3 regions of the Cohnella massiliensis genome follow, and region 3 is predicted to be linked to each of the others. Evidence: predicted binding sites of a transcription regulator. Region 3 holds the regulator's gene; each other region holds the start of a gene.
What was found. The regulator LexA, encoded in region 3, represses DNA repair genes until DNA is damaged. The targets are predictions, from matches to a motif close to CGAACATATGTTCG.
Positions count from the first base shown of each region.

Region 1: addB (helicase-exonuclease AddAB subunit AddB) is a predicted target of LexA. The motif match lies at 1,854-1,867, and genes of this name have one in related genera.
Region 2: recA (recombinase RecA) is a predicted target of LexA. The motif match lies at 1,270-1,283, and genes of this name have one in related genera.

Region 1 covers NZ_LT821259.1:2,838,612-2,841,887, reverse strand. Annotated here, with positions in the region: gene B7E11_RS27045 (class I SAM-dependent rRNA methyltransferase) at 1-1,377, shown strand, start outside; gene B7E11_RS27040 (hypothetical protein) at 1,519-1,740, shown strand; gene addB (helicase-exonuclease AddAB subunit AddB) at 1,961-3,276, shown strand, end outside.
Region 2 covers NZ_LT821259.1:1,711,818-1,715,093, reverse strand. Annotated here, with positions in the region: gene B7E11_RS21805 (regulatory protein RecX) at 1-32, opposite strand, end outside; gene recA (recombinase RecA) at 133-1,200, opposite strand; gene B7E11_RS21795 (competence/damage-inducible protein A) at 1,428-2,681, opposite strand; gene pgsA (CDP-diacylglycerol--glycerol-3-phosphate 3-phosphatidyltransferase) at 2,678-3,276, opposite strand, start outside.
Region 3 covers NZ_LT821259.1:2,242,764-2,246,039, reverse strand. Annotated here, with positions in the region: gene B7E11_RS24215 (metallophosphoesterase family protein) at 1-445, shown strand, start outside; gene B7E11_RS24210 (DUF2905 domain-containing protein) at 580-804, opposite strand; gene lexA (transcriptional repressor LexA) at 905-1,528, opposite strand; gene B7E11_RS24195 (DUF896 domain-containing protein) at 2,242-2,427, shown strand; gene B7E11_RS24190 (hypothetical protein) at 2,462-3,019, shown strand; gene B7E11_RS24185 (HAD family hydrolase) at 3,016-3,276, shown strand, end outside.

The sequences.
Region 1 (3,276 bases), 600 kb from region 3:
AATGAGGTTCAAGCCCGCGTCGTCCTGAACCGCTCCCGCCGTCCGAGGCTGGAGCAAGGCCATCCGTGGGTGTTTCGGAACGAAATCGAAAAGCTGGAGGGAGAAGCCGAACCCGGAGCCCTCGTTCAGGTGTTCAACCACCGTGGCCAATTTCAGGCCGTCGGGTACTGGAACCCGGCTTCCCAAATTTCCGTCCGGATCGTCTCCTACAAGCCGCTTGAGCGGTGGGATACGGAATGGTTCAAGGCTCGATTCCAAACGTGCGCCGACCACCGCCGCCGGTTTTCCGGCTCCGAGCCGTCCTGCCGGCTCGTGTTCGGCGAAGCGGATTTTCTCCCTGGACTCGTCGTCGACCGGTATGCCGACGTACTTGTCGTGCAGGTGCTGACGCTCGGGATGGACAAGGCCCGCGAGCTTTGGCTGCCGGCTTTGATCGACGTGTTCGCGCCGCGCGGCATTTACGAGCGCAGCGACGTCGGCGTCCGCATGCTCGAAGGGCTGGAGGAGCGCATCGGCGTTTTGTACGGCGAATGTCCCCGCTACGTCGTCATCGAGGAAAACGGCCTGAAAGTCGAAGTCGATATCGAAGGCGGGCAAAAAACGGGATACTTTTTCGACCAACGGGAAAATCGCGCCGCCATCGCGCCGCTGATGACCGGATGGGGCGCAAGGAGCGGCATCGTCGTGGAGCGCAGAGAAACGGAGGAAGGCATCCGGGACGTTCCCGTCAATGCCAACGGAAATCCGGTCACGTTCCCTTATTGGGACGGGGCGACCGTGCTCGAATGTTTCGCGCATACCGGCAGCTTTTCTCTGCATGCCTGCAAATACGGCGCGAAAAAAGCGACCTGTCTCGATATTTCGGCGCATGCGATCGAAACCGCAAAGCGCAACGTCGAGCGGAACGGCTTTTCCGACCGGGTCGAATTCGTGACGGCCGACGCTTTCGAATATTTGCGGCAGCAGGTCAAGGGCCGGGAAGAACGCCTGCAAAGAGCGGCCGGAGGCAAGGCGGATACGTCGAAGCCGCTCGTTTCGGAAGGCCGGACGTGGGACGTCGTCATTCTCGATCCGCCGGCGTTCGCCAAGACGAAGCGGGCCGTGCCCAGCGCCATACGCGGCTATAAGGACATCAATTTGCACGCGATGAAGTTGGTCAACGAAGGCGGCTATTTGGTCACGGCGAGCTGCTCTTATCATGTGCGGCCGGAGCTGTTCATGGAGACGCTTCTGGAGGCCGCCGCCGACGCCGGCAAAATTCTTCGCTGCATCGAATGGCGGGGGGCGGGCAAAGATCATCCGCAGCTCGGCGGTGTCGAAGAAGGTCATTATTTGAAATTCGGCATCTTCGAGGTCCGCACCCGAAAAGCGCTTTGAGGACGGGCTTCTGGGTCTTCGGACAGGAAGCGGATTGGGTTTTTTAGACTAATTGTTAAGAAAGTATGAGTCGCGCAACCTGTAACTTTTCTAAAATCTCTCCTGTAATCTGTAAACATAGATAAAGGAGAGAGGAAGTGAATGATGATGGATGTGCTGCGATTCGGAAGGCGCTCCGTGCCGCTGCGAAACAAGGCGAAACGGCTCGAAAGCCGTCAGCGATTGAACAAACGCATGCGCGAAATGGCGCTCGATCTGGAATTCCGCCGCAAATGGAAGCAAGTGATCGATGTCGAACTGTGGTCGGACGCGGCGATATTCTGGTTCGAGGACGGCACGAAGCTTTATTTGAATATTTCGTGAATCTTTCCCGATGCGCCCGTTCGCAGCGTTGGGGGAAATTCGGACCTATTAGGGCCTTGGGGCGTTTTCCCCGCGGTCCTTTTTTGCATATCGGATGGCAGATTCCGAATCTGCGAACGCCTGTGCGCCCTTGTCCGCGATATGGTACAATGAATCGGAAGATGAGAAGTTTCGGAGATTTTCCGCGTATTTTCGGAGCAACGGAAGGAGGCGGCAGCAAATGGCGCTTCGTTTGATAACGGGACGATCGGGCAGCGGCAAAACGCGTTTCTGCCTCGACGAAATCAGGCAGCGGCTGCGGGAAGACCCGCTGGGTCCGCCGATGATTTTGCTTGTGCCGGAGCAGGCGACGTTTCAGATGGAGTACGCGATGGTATCCACGCCGGGGCTGAACGGGTTCATGCGCGCCCAGGTGCTCAGCTTTCGGCGCCTCGCCTTTCGCGTCATGCAGGAGACGGGCGGGACCGCCGCCGTTCCGATCGATGAAACCGGCAAAGCGATGCTCATCCACAAATCGCTCGAAACCCGCAAAGGCCAATGGAAGCTGCTGCTCGGCGAAACCGCGGGCCAAGGACTGGTCGGCAAGCTGAGCGAGCTGTTGACCGAATGGAAACGGTACGGGGTCGACGGGGCAAAGGCGGAGGAGCTGGCGGAAAGCGCCGCGCGATCGGATCCGGGAGCGGCGCTGCTTGCCGACAAGCTGCACGATTTATCGCTGTTAAGCCGCGACCTGGATCGGGAAATGGCGGGAAAATGGCTGGACGGCGAAGACGCGCTCCGCTGGCTCGTCGGCGGGGCCGCCGAATCGGCGCTTCTCGCCGACGCGGAAATTTGGCTCGACGGCTTTCACGGCTTTACGCCGAACGAGTACGAAGCGATCGAGGCGCTGCTGCGCCGCTGCCCCCGAGTGTCGGTCGCGCTTTGCCTCGACCGGCCGAGAGGCGCGGGCGAGCGTCCGGACGAGCTGGAGCTGTTCCATCCGACGGCGGAAACGTCCGCCCGGCTCTGCGAACTGGCCGAAGCCGCCGGCGTCGCGATCGAGCGGCCCGTGACGCTCGATCGCGACGTTTTGCCGCGATACAAGGCGAGCCCGATGCTCGCGCACCTGGAGCGCTCGTTCGATGCGCGTTTGCGGTGGAACGGGGATGCCGCATCGCTCTCGCCCGATCACCCGTTATGCGGCCTGTCGCTTCACGAGGCGGCCAACCGCCGGGCCGAAGCCGAAGGAGCGGCGCGCGACATGCTGCGCCGGGCGCGAGAAGGCGGCTGCCGCTGGCGGGACATGGCGGTCTTCGTCCGCAAGGTGGAAGACTACGCCGATCTGCTCGCGGAAGTGTTCGACGATTACGACATCCCCTACTTTCTCGACGGCAAGGTGACGGCGGCGCATCATCCGCTGGCGGAGTTCGTCCGCTCGGCTTTGGAGGCGGTGGCGGGCGGCTGGAAATCCGACGCCGTCTTCCGCTGCGCGAAAACGGATCTGCTGCATCCGGGCGATAAGGAGCTCCTGAGGGCGGAAGTGGATACGTTGGAGAA
Region 2 (3,276 bases), 530 kb from region 3:
ATAACCGCTCCGAAACGCTCCTCTTCGTTCATGATCGGCATCGCCCCCGTCCAAAATAATGAAAGGACATCCGCTCGCGGCGAATGTCCCGGTAACTGCCTGTCCCTGCTGCAAGGCGTCGAATTCCGCCTTCTATTCGAGTTCCGCGAATTCCGTATCCTCGAGTTCGTCTTCCTCCTGGCTGCCGCCTTGGCTTATCGCCGTCGAAATCGCGTCCGAGCTAAGCGTAAGGCTGCGGATTTGACGCTCGATGTCCGCGCTGATCTCCGGATGATCTTTCAAAAATTGCTTCGCGTTCTCCCGGCCCTGGCCGAGCCGCTCGCCGTTGAAGGAAAACCAGGCCCCGCTCTTCTGCACGATATCCAGCTCCGTGCCGATGTCGACGATGCTGCCTTCCTTGGAAATGCCTTCGCCGTACATGATGTCGACCTCGGCCTGCTTGAACGGCGGAGCGACTTTGTTCTTGACGACCTTGATGCGGGTCCGGTTGCCGACCACGTCGTTGCCTTGCTTGATCGAATCGATCCGGCGAACGTCCAGTCGCACGCTGGCATAGAACTTGAGGGCTCGTCCGCCCGGCGTCGTCTCCGGATTGCCGAACATGACGCCGACCTTTTCCCGCAATTGGTTAATGAAGATTGCGATGGACTTCGACTTGCTGATCGCCCCGGACAGCTTGCGCATCGCCTGGGACATGAGCCGGGCCTGAAGGCCGACGAACGAATCGCCCATATCTCCCTCGATTTCCGCCTTCGGCACGAGCGCCGCGACCGAGTCGACGACGATAATGTCGACGGCGCCGCTGCGCACGAGAGCTTCGGCGATTTCAAGCGCCTGCTCCCCGGTATCCGGCTGACTGAGCAGCAGCTCGTCGATGTTGACGCCGAGATTCCGGGCGTAAATCGGGTCCAGCGCGTGCTCGGCGTCGATGAACGCGGCCTGGCCGCCCGCTCTCTGCACTTCCGCAATCGCATGGAGCGCTACGGTCGTCTTACCCGAAGATTCCGGGCCGTATACTTCGATAATTCTCCCGCGCGGGAATCCCCCGATTCCGAGCGCGATATCCAAAGCCAACGCGCCGCTGGGGTACGATTCTACCTGGAGCTGCGCTTGCTCGCCCAATTTCATGATCGATCCTTTGCCAAATTGCTTCTCAATCTGGCGCAATGCCATCTCTAGTGCGGCGCGACGATCGGACAACACACCCACATCCTTATCATTATGATAGTTTTATCATACCTGTTTTTGCTTCCGTTGCCAAGCTTTTTACGAACATTCGTTCTGTTTTTGTTGCAAAAAAGAACCGCAGCAAAGTATTCTTCGCTACGGTTCTTCCGCAACTTTCAATCAAACTTTACCACAGGGACGTAAAGATGACAAGCCTTTTATGAAGAATTTGTCGTAAAAAGGCGAAAAAAACGGAGCGGTCAATCCCGCCCCGTCAGTGCCAGCCACAATCTGTACAGCGTTCGCTTGGAAGCCCGGAGGCGAATGCCCTCGCGATCTCCGGCCAGCTGGATCCGCTCCGTCTTCGTCGGCTTTCCCCGCTCCGCAAGCCCGATATACACGAGGCCGACGGGCTTGCCCTCGGAGCCGGCCGGTCCGGCTACGCCCGTTACCGACAGCGCCAGGTCGGTATCGGCCGCCGCCCGCATCCCTTCGGCCATCGCCGCCGCCGTCTCGGCGCTGACGGCGCCCGGCGCGCCGTCGCCCTCCAGCAGCGAGAGCGGCACGCCGAGCAGCTTGCGCTTCACGTCGTTCGTGTAGCTGACGACGCCGCCGGAAAACACGTCCGCGCTTCCCGGCACCGCCGTCAGCATCGTCGCGATCATGCCGCCGGTGCAGCTCTCGGCGACCGACAACGTGCGCCGCTGCGACGCCAGCAGCCGGATGACGGCCTCTTCCAGCGTGATGTCTTCTTCCGCGTAAAGATAGCGGTCCGCGCGCCGCCGGATTTCCTGAAGCGTCGGCTCCATCCGGCGGGCCGCTTCCTCGGCATCCGCGGATTTGGTCGAAACCCGGATCGCGACCTCCCCTTCTTTCGCGTAAGGCGCGATGGTCGGATCGGTCTGTTCGCGAATCAGATCGATGAATAAGTCCTCAAGCGCCGACTCCCCGATGCCGCTGAATTTCAGCATCGTCGAATGCAGCGCCGCGCTGTCGCCGAGCAGCTCCCGCAGCCAGGCGGAGGCGTCGTTTTCGAACATCGGCTTCATTTCCCGGGGAGGCCCCGGCAGCAGCAAGTAATGCTTGCCGCCTGCCGACAGCGCGTTCCCGACGGCGAGCCCCGTATCGTTGCGCAGCGGGACGGCCCCTTCGATCAGCATCGCCTGCCGGCGGTTGCTTTCCACGAACGCCGTTCCCCGCCCGGAAAACATCTCTTCGATCTTCCGCATCGTCGGCTCGTGCAAATGAATGGGAAGGCCGAGGAAAGCGGCAAGCGCATCCCGGGTCAAATCGTCCAGCGTCGGCCCGAGCCCCCCCGTAAACACAAGCAGGTCCGCGCGCCCGCACGCCGTCTCGATCGCGCGGCGAATGCGCGCTTCGTTGTCCCCGACCACCGTCTGGTAATAAACGTCCACGCCCAGCTCCGCCAATCCTTGCGAAAGAAATTTCGCGTTCGTATTGACGATTTGGCCGAGCAGAAGCTCCGTGCCTACCGCAATGATTTCCGCTTTCATCCGTTGCGCCGCACCTCTTTGTCCGATCCGGATTTGACGGCTTCGGGCGACGATTTGTCCGCCGCCGGAATGAACAGGTTTTTGTTCTTGACGAAATAATCGATGCCCGAATATACGGTGATCAACACCGCGGCCCATACGATGATCGTATCGACGGGAATATGTAAAAACACGAACGGGAAATTGTTAAGCAGCAAAACGACGATCATGGCGATCTGGGTCGCGGTTTTCCATTTTCCCCATTTGCTTGCCGCCAGCACGACCCCTTCGAGCACCGCGATTTGCCGCAAACCCGTGACCGCCCATTCCCTGGCGATAATGAAAATGGCGACCCAGGCGTCCAGCATGCCCATCTCGACGAGCGAAATCAGAACGGCCGCGACCAGGATCTTGTCCGCAAGCGGGTCGAGCAGCTTTCCGAGATTGGTGACGATTTTGCGCTTTCTCGCGATGTAGCCGTCAAGCCCGTCGGTGCTGGCCGCGATAATGAACAGCAGCAAGGCGAAAATCTGATTGTACGGAATGGAAAAGGTTCCGATCGTCAGCGAGGGAACGTCCAGCCTGACCAGCAGGAAGAACGCCACAATCGGCACGA
Region 3 (3,276 bases):
CGAAATCGTCAGCCGCCTGACCCCGGACCAATTGCAGGAGATGTCGAAAGTAGGTATCGGAATCGGCGACCGGCAGCTGGCGTTTTTCGAGAAAGTGCTGGCCGAAAATGAGGACGCAAGGCATACGTTCGTCAGCATGCACAAGCCGGGCTGGAAGTCGGATAGCCCGGAATTCGCCCGTATCGAATTGCTGCTGGGCGATCGGCCGTATACCGTTTTTGCCGGACATTTTCACTCGCTCGAGTTTTCGCGTCAGGACAACCGCACTTATATTCAGTTGGGCCGCACCGGAGCCGCCGCGCATGGAACCGAAAGAGCGGACGACAACCTCATGTTGTGGGTGAATGTTCGCGACGGCAACGTTTCCTATCGGGTCATGCATTTGGACGGGGTAACCGGCATCGAAGCTTACGCTCCTCGATCTCACGGGCATACAGAGGGATGACCGGATGGAGCCGGTCGATATCGGCTCCTGATTTCGAAAGACGCCTGCCGCTCGCGGTGGCATTGGCGACATGTATGCCGCCATGCCGGACAACGCATGCAAAAACACGCCCGATACGGGCGTGTTTTTGCATGTTATGACTTTGTAAACAAGCGGATGACATACGCGATCGCCGATAAAATGACGCTGATCAAAATGCAGGTGACGATCGGAAAATAGAAGCGGACGTTCCCTTTCTCGAACGATAGATCCCCGGGCAGCCTGCCCAGATTCAGGTACCGGCCCGCGACCATCCAGATCAGCCCGACGACGATGAGCAGAACGCCGGCGCCGATCAGCAGCTTCGGCATGGAATTCACAGCATCACCCATTCCCAGAAATTGGACCCCGCGATCGGATTCGGAACCCGGGCGGGAAAAGCCGGATAAGAGGATGAGGCCTTGGCGCGGGCTTGGCCGATCAATGGAAGTTGCGAATAAGCCCGACCACTTTCCCGAGGATGGTTACGTGCTTGAGCCGAAGCGGTTCCATCGTGCTGTTCTCCGGCTGAAGCCGGATATGGTCCTTCTCCTTGTAAAACGTCTTGACCGTCGCTTCGTCGTCCTCGGTCATCGCGACGACGATGTCGCCGTTGTTGGCTGTCTGCTGCTGGCGGACGATAACGTAATCGCCGTTGAAAATGCCCGCCTCGATCATACTCGAGCCGATGACCGACAGCATGAACACCGGCTGATCTCCCACCATATGAACCGGAAGGGGGTAATATTCCTCGATGTTCTCCGTGGCGGTAATCGGGACGCCGGCGGTCACTTTGCCGACGAGCGGAACGTGGCGCACCGAACGCGCGAACGGGTCGAACTTCTCCTCGTCGTCGCCAAGGATTTCGATGGCGCGAGGCTTGGTCGGATCGCGGCGGATCAGGCCCTTCTTCTCGAGGCGATCCAAATGGCCGTGCACGGTCGAACTGGAGGCGAGGCCGACGGCTTCGCCGATTTCGCGGACGGACGGCGGGTAGCCCTTGTCTCTTACTTCGTTCTTGATAAATTCCAAAATCGCTGTCTGGCGATTCGACATCTTCGACACGCCGAAGCCCTCCCCGAATGAAATAAGATCTCTTTAGTAAATAATAACATAGAACCGGAGTTCGCACAAACATTCGTTCTCCGGGAACAAATGTTCCGAAAAACGCTTGATTCAAACGTATGTTCGTGTTATTCTGTGATCAGAACAAACGTTTGGGGTGAGCTCGATGGTTCAAGTATGGGTAATGAATTCAACCAATAGCTCTGTACATAAGCGCAACCGGCATGCCGCAGGAGAAGGCTCTCGTCCGTCAACGGCGGCTCGTTCCTTCAAAGCGGCTAGAGTTCTGTTCTTTCTTTTTTCTTTCTTCGTTTTATTTGCCGGCTTCAGCTTGTTGCGCTCGTTTGCCGAACCGGAGTCGATTCCGGAAGCCTCGGCCGTCGAGAGGTCGGTTGTCGCTTCGTCCGGCGACACGCTTTGGTCTATTGCGTCGGATTTCAAGAAGGACGGGATGGATACCCGGGAAGCGGTCCATCGCATTATGAAGCGAAACGGCCTTTCGGCTTCCTCGATTGACGACGGGCAGAAATTGATCATACCTGCCGACGTCCTTCCATGAGTTTTGGAAACGGCGCGCGATCATATACGTATATCTTAAGGTCGGCCCGCAAACGAGGGCGGCCTTTTTCGATTGTCTTCGCCTTGACAGCGGACAAAGGAAAATGTCAAAGTATATAGAAGGATTAGCGGCACGGAAGGGGAGTGAACGCAAGATGCAGGAGCTGATCGCCAGAATTAACGAGCTGTCTCGAAAACATAAATCGGTCGGTTTGACGGAAGAGGAAAAAGTCGAACGCGATAAGCTGAGACGCCAGTATTTGGGCAACATCAGGCAACAGTTTCGACAGCAGCTGGACAGCATCGAATGGACCGACGAACCGCCGCCGCCCAAGCATTGACGCACGATTGGAAGCAGCCGAAGGAGGAGCCCGAATGTCCCGCTCATGGGAGAGAATGATCGAACGCAATCAGAAACAGGTAAACAAGCGCCGCAAAAAGGAAGGCAAGCAAGCGTTGACGGCAGCCGGTTCCAAAATCGAGAAATTCAAGGGACGGAGCTATTTCGCGCCGATTTTGCTGTTGCTTGTCGCGGCGTTTTTTATTGTCGTCTCCCAGCCGTGGTCGGACGCCTACGAGCAAAACGCGACGCTGTTTTGGCTGACGGTCGTCGCTTACGTTCTGCTTGCGTTGGTTTATTTTTTGCGTCGCCCTTATTTGTCGATCGCGAAGGATGCTTTGGAAACCCGGCGCTTTACGGGGTACAAGCGGTTGAAGCCGGCGGAAATCCGCAAAATCGTGCAGCAGCCCGGTTATATCATCGTTGAAACCGTGAAAGGCGGGAACTGGGTGTTTTCCCGTTTCAAAAACCTTTACCCGATCGAGGAAATGGGCGAACGCCTGCGGGAATATGCGATCGCGCACAAGATCGAATGGGAGCAACGCGAAACGGTCAAAGCGCAGAGCGATAAGGAGAAGTGGACCGGAAAATGACGATCAAAGCGGTACTGTTTGATTTGGACGATACGCTGCTGTGGGACGAGCGCAGCGTCAAAGAAGCGTTTGAAGCGACCGCAAGCTGCGGAGCGGAGCGCGCGGGCTTGACGGCCGACGCGCTGGAAGCGGTGGTCCGCGCCGAGGCGCGCGGACTTTACGAGAATTATGAAACGTATCCCTTTACCCAAATGATCGGCATCAATCCGTTCGAAGGCTTGTGGGGGAATTTCAGCGGCGGCGAGCACCCGATGTTC